One region of the Colwellia sp. MB3u-4 genome, then DNA from elsewhere that is predicted to be linked to it. Evidence: predicted binding sites of a transcription regulator. Region 1 holds the regulator's gene; the other holds the start of a gene.
The links. Region 1 encodes sigma-54, which starts transcription at its own class of promoters, with help from an activator protein. Its sites were predicted from a motif close to GTTGGCACGNNNNTNGNNT; they were not measured.
Positions count from the first base shown of each region.

Region 2: a site for sigma-54 is predicted at 1,727-1,745, ahead of H4J61_RS01240 (DUF2884 family protein). Genes of this name have one in related genera too.

Region 1 is NZ_JACGVE010000068.1:22,884-26,098, forward strand. Features, by position in the region: gene rapZ (RNase adapter RapZ) at 1-10, opposite strand, end outside; gene ptsN (PTS IIA-like nitrogen regulatory protein PtsN) at 17-475, opposite strand; gene hpf (ribosome hibernation promoting factor) at 505-792, opposite strand; gene H4J61_RS03830 (RNA polymerase factor sigma-54) at 829-2,334, opposite strand; gene lptB (LPS export ABC transporter ATP-binding protein) at 2,386-3,117, opposite strand; gene lptA (lipopolysaccharide transport periplasmic protein LptA) at 3,118-3,215, opposite strand, start outside.
Region 2 is NZ_JACGVE010000044.1:41,418-44,632, forward strand. Features, by position in the region: gene H4J61_RS01230 (cold-shock protein) at 133-342, shown strand; gene zapE (cell division protein ZapE) at 439-1,593, shown strand; gene H4J61_RS01240 (DUF2884 family protein) at 1,818-2,630, shown strand; gene H4J61_RS01245 (tRNA-uridine aminocarboxypropyltransferase) at 2,751-3,215, shown strand, end outside.

The DNA.
Region 1 (3,215 bases):
TTAATTTCATCCGTGTTTAACTCGCTTGTTGTATTAACTGAAACAGTTCTTGATTACTTTGGCATTTACGCACTTGCTTGCAAAATTGCTTGTTACGAAAAATTTTTGCGATACTTTGCAGCGTACTCAAGTGGCTCTGGCATTCTTCTTCAGGAACAAATAAGGCGATAAAAATATCAACGGGACGATGATCAACAGCGTCAAAATTAATCGCTTGTTCTGTGGTAATAACCACGGCAATAGGTTTCGTAGGCGTAGCATTTTCTAAACGGCCATGAGGTATAGCAATGCCATTACCTATGCCCGTTGAGCCCAATCTTTCACGCTTAACTAAACTTTCTAAAAGCTGAAAAGTATCATGGCTGTCGAGTTTATCGGCGGCCAAGCGACTTAAATATTCTAATATACGTTTTTTACTGGCACCCGGTGCTGCACAAATAGTGCAGTCCGGGGTTAAGATGTCTTGCAACTTCATAAACTTCTAAGACCTATAGCGAAATGGCGCTAATGTTTGTTGATTTTGCCTTTATATTTCAAGATTTGGCGATCTAGCTTGTCAATTAATGCATCAATCGATGCATACATGTCACTATGTTGTGCCTTAGCATGAACTTCAGTGCCACTTAAGTGCACCGTTGATTCGGCAATCTGATTCTGTTTTTCTACCGTTAATACTACATGTACATTATTGATATGATCAAAGTGACGCTCTAGTTTTTCAAACTTGCCATTGACATAATCACGTAATGAATCGGTAACATCGACATGGTGTCCAGTAAGATTAATTTGCATATATTTCAATCCTCTTTATTGGCTGAATAAAACTGCCTACAATAGGCTTTTACGTTGATTTGATGGCGGTATAGAAAGTGACTCTCGATATTTGGCAATGGTACGCCTTGCCACTTGTATACCTTGTTCTGCTAAAATATCTGCCATTTTACTGTCGCTGAGTGGTTTTGCAGGTACTTCGGCAGCCACTAGCTTTTTAATTAATTCACGAATAGCCGTTGATGAACATTCGCCGCCGTTTTCAGTACTTACGTGGCTAGAAAAAAAGTACTTAAGCTCAAAAATCCCTCTAGGTGTGTGCATATATTTTTGCGTGGTCACACGAGAAATGGTTGATTCATGCATATCTACGGCTTCGGCAATATCGTTCAATACCATAGGGCGCATTGACTCAGGTCCGTGTTCAAAAAAGCCTTGTTGGCGTTGCACAATACAATTTGAAACCTTTAAAAGTGTTTCGTTACGGCTTTCTAAGCTTTTAATAAACCATTTTGCTTCTTGCAAGTTAGAGCGAATAAATTGATTATCAGTAGATGACTTCATTGAACGAGACATAGCGGCGTATTGCTGATTAACCGATAGTTTAGGGGCAGTGTCAGGATTGAGCTCTACTGTCCAGCGGCCGTTTTTCTTTTCAACAGACACGTCTGGGATAACATATTGTTCTTCACTTTTGATGACGCTATCACCTGGACGGGGATCTAAGCTTTGTATTAGGCGAATAACTTCGCGTAATTGCTCTTCTTTCAAGCGTAATTTACGCATCAATTGACGATAATCGCGATTACCGAGCAAGTCAATATACTCGCTGACAGCGATTTTGCTTTCCGCTAACCAAGGGGTATCTTTAGCAAATTGATTGAGCTGAATACGCAAGCACTCTGGAATTGAACGGGCAGCAACACCAATGGGGTCAAATACGTTAATACGCTTTAACACCACTTCAATTTCATCAAGTTCTACACCATCAATACCGACACTCTCTAAGATCTCTTCGGCTGAAACGGTTAAATAACCTGCTTCATCTATGGCTTCAATAATGGCAATGGCAATGGTTCTATCAGTGTCAGTAAAGGGCGTTAGTTCCATTTGCCAAATTAGATGGTCTTGTAATGAGTCTTTCGTTTCACCTTGATAAGTATAATCTTCTGAGGCATGACCAACACCGCCACTACTAACACCAGCACTGAAGTTATCATCCCATGTGCTATCGCTGTTGAGTTCTTCGGGGATGTCTGTTTTTGCTAAACCTTCAGAGGAGCTAATTTCGTCTATCGAGGGAGTGGAGTCTTCGCTGCCATCAGAGGATGCTGCTGAGTTTTCGCCTACCGTTACCGAATATCCTGCTTCTAAATGGTCAGGGGTACTTTCTGAATTGTTATCGTGCGTTTCGTCAACTTCAAGCAAAGGATTACTTTCAAGTGCTTCTTGAATCTCTAGTTGAAGATCCAAAGTTGATAATTGCAACAGTTTGATCGCCTGCTGCAATTGCGGGGTCATCGTTAACTGTTGTCCGATACGGAGTTGCAGAGTAGGACGCATTTACGTTTTCTTTTCCCTATTCAAATTCATTAATTCAATTGGTTTTATTCACTATAGCGTGAATTGTTCACCAAGGTATACATCTCTTACATGTTGATTTGCAAGAATTTGCTTTGAATTACCTTCAGCGATAAGTTCGCCATGACTAACGATGTAGGCATGCTCACAAACATCAAGTGTTTCTCGCACATTGTGATCTGTGATCAATATACCTATGCCACGATCTTTTAAGTGTAGGATAATTTTTTTTATATCACCTACTGAAATCGGGTCAACACCGGCAAAGGGTTCATCCAGTAATATAAATTTAGGATCTGCAGCTAATGCCCGGGCTATTTCAACTCGTCGGCGCTCACCGCCAGATAAACTCATGCCTAAGTTATCTTTTATATGGCCTATGTTGAACTCTTCTAATAAATGTTCAAGTTTTTCTTGTCGGTCAACATCACTAAGTGATTTACGTGTTTGTAAAATGGCCATGATGTTGTCATGTACCGATAACTTACGAAAAATAGAGGCTTCTTGTGGTAAATAACCGATACCTTTTCTCGCGCGCTCGTGCATCGGCAGTAAGGTTATATCTTCATCATTTAAGACAATTGAGCCACTGTCGTTCTTTACCAAGCCAACAATCATATAAAAAGAGGTAGTTTTACCTGCGCCATTTGGCCCTAATAAGCCAACAATTTGTCCAGCGGAAACGTGCATACTGACGTTTTTAACCACTTTTCTGCCTTTATAGGACTTGGCAAGGCCGGTTGCTGATAATGTAGAAGTTGACATTTACTCTTGCTTATCCTTTGATTTTATAGGCAATTCAGTTTTGTTCTTTGGCTGTAATACGGTTTCAACTTTAGCATTTTCTAGGCTTTCGGCATTGA
Region 2 (3,215 bases), on a different contig from region 1:
AGACCTATATTTATGTACAAAGTTTCGAAGTTATATTAGTAAGTAGCTCGTCCTGTTTAATAATTAATAGCAACACTTCCTGCAACACCGCCTTATTTTAAGGCATCAATTACGAATAAATAGGATAATACAATGTCTAATACAACTACTGGTACAGTAAAATGGTTTAACGAGTCTAAAGGCTTTGGTTTCATCGAGCAAGAGTCTGGTCCAGACGTTTTCGCACATTTTTCTGCAATCTCTGGCGACGGTTTTAAAACTCTTGCTGAAGGCCAAAAAGTACAGTTTACTGTTACTCAAGGTCAGAAAGGTCCTCAAGCTGAGAACATCGTAGCACTTTAATTAATACTCTTTAGCTGGCTACGCTAGCTGAAATATTAATAGTGTTGAAAAAGGGGAGACATATGTCTGCCCTTTTTTGTGCCTGTAAGTAAATTTATGTCAGTAATAAAGCAATATCAACAACTTGTTGAGCATGAAACACTTAACCTCGATGTTGAACAATACAAAGCCGCCCTTGCTTTGGATAAACTTTCGCAAAAATTAATATCTGCCCAAGCTCAAACACCACTACTTGCCGTCATAAAAAACTTATTTACCAAGCATGAACCCATTCAGGGGATCTATTTTCATGGCCGAGTTGGTCGTGGAAAAACTATGTTGATGGACTTATTTTATCAACAACTTAATTTAACACGCAAAAGACGTATTCACTTTCATCATTTTATGGAAAGTGTGCACCAGCTGTTGAATGATTTTAGTGGTAAAGACAATCCGCTAGCATTGATTGCAAAAACTTGGTCTGAAGAAGTTGATGTGCTTTGTTTTGACGAGTTCTTTGTTAATGATATTGCGGATGCCATGCTATTGGCGGGCTTACTAGAAGCTATGCTATCGCAGGGTATTATCCTAGTGGCAACGTCAAATTGCCCACCCGATCAGTTATACAAAAATGGCCTACAACGCGCTAGATTTCTACCAACTATTGATATTATTCACCAGTATTGCCAGGTTATCTCTATTGATGGACCAAAAGATCATCGAATGTTAGACACTAATATAGCCACACTTAACTATCGAGACTTTTATATTGGCACTGAAACTGAGAGTAACTTCTTAACTCACCACTTTGCAGCGCTCGCTAAAAGCAATATTCGCTATAATGACAGTATTATTATTCATAGCAGGGCAGTTAATTTTTTAGCTTGTACTGCAGATATCATTTGGTTTGATTTTATGGCACTTTGCTCAACCCCAAGAAGCCAAAGAGATTATATTAAGTTAGCCGATAACTATGACACCGTGCTGATCAGTAATGTGCCACAATTTAATGGCGCATTAATTCCTGCCGTTTTCTCCGGTGTTGAAGACGGTTACCAACGAAGTGGTGTGCTGATGGGGCAACTCAGAGGTCTCGATGATGAAGCGCGACGTTTTATCGCACTAGTCGATGAATTCTACGACAGAGGTGTGCGCTTAATTATTGCCGCTGAGGTCGATATTGCTGAGCTTTATCAGGGCACTCAACTTAACTTTGAATTTGCCCGCTGTAGATCAAGACTGTTTGAAATGCAGCGTCTAAGTTACGCCTAGAGTGTTTTTTCTGGTGAGTTTAAAGCTTGTTAAATTAACCAAAAAATTATTTTTTTCACTAAATTATAGTTTATTATCTTTTTATTAAAATAAAGAGTCTCTTCTTATTATTTGATATTAAACAAGTTTTAATGTTGGCATCAGTCTTGTAATCAATAGCGTTAACAAGTGGTTTTCTGACACGACTATCGCTCTAGAAACTTAATTTTTAAAGGAAGATTAATATGAAAACATTGATTGCTACCGCTCTCATTATGGCAAGCTCAGCAAGTTATGGACACGATAATTCTTTTTCTAGTGAATCATGTAATCTTGACTTAAATGGTGGCATTAATATCAATGCTCAAGAAATTACTTTTTCTAAAGATAAATCACCACTGTATAGCATCACTGAAAATGACACTTTGCTGATAAACGGCGAAAAAATTGCTTTAACAGCTCACCAAGAATCTTTATTACGCGATTATTCAACTCATATACGCAATCTTGTACCAGAAGTGAGAAGCATCGCCTTAGATGCTATTGATTTAGCCATTGATGGCGTTAATCTAGCCTTTAACGAATTGTTAGGTGAAGGAAACCAGGCGAGCGCTGAGTTAACTAGCCAATTAACCACCATTCGTGGTGAAGTTGATGCTGAATTTACTCAACATGAAAATTTCTATATCGACGAAGAAGGTTTCTCCGGAAAAGATTTTTTTGGTGAAAATTTTGAGCAAAGAATTGAATCAGCCGTAGAAAGTACGATTAAAAGCGCTTTAGGCAGTTTAATGATTGCGGTTGGCCAAGAAATGCTGTTTTCAGGTGGCGATATGAAGGCTTTTGAAAGCAAAATGGAGAATTTTGGCGAGCTAATAGAGCATGAAATGAAAACGCGTAGTGCAGGGCTAGAAAAGCGCGGTGAAGCTTTATGCCGATCCATTATAGTGATAGATAAAATGGAAGAGCAATTGAAAGAAAGTATCGACGAAATTGCCGACTTTGATTTGATCACCGCTAGCGCAAAACACAGCGTAGCGAATGCTAAACTCATGTAGCCTGTAAAATTAGTCAACTTGTGGACATAAAGCGCTGCTCAATTTGAGCTGCGCTTTTTTATTGCCAATATCCTACATGCACGTTAAAGTAGCGGCCTAAATAGTCCTGATATATTCTTTATGCACGCTGTACAGCAACTTCATCAATATCGTAAAAGCCTAAGTACCACCACTTATAAATCACGAGGTCAGCGAGTTATTCGTTGTGAGTTATGTCGATTAGCCAAACCATTTTGTATTTGTGACTTGTCGCCTAAGGTAAGTTCTCAGGCTGGATTTTTGTTGTTGATGTATGACACTGAGGTTTTAAAACCGAGTAATACCGGTAAGTTAATTGCTGATTTGATCCCCGACAGTTTTGCATTTCTTTGGTCAAGAACACAAGTAAACCCAGATATTATTACCTTGTTAAATGATCCTATGTGGCAACCTATGATCGTTTTTCCTAAAGCATATGTCGGCGAAGATCGTGAAATTTTTGATAATAAAATCACGGTTACATCGGGTAAAAGGCCCTTATTTATTATGCTAGATGGCTGTTGGCGAGAAGCTAAAAAAATGTTTCGCCGCAGTCCTTATTTACAA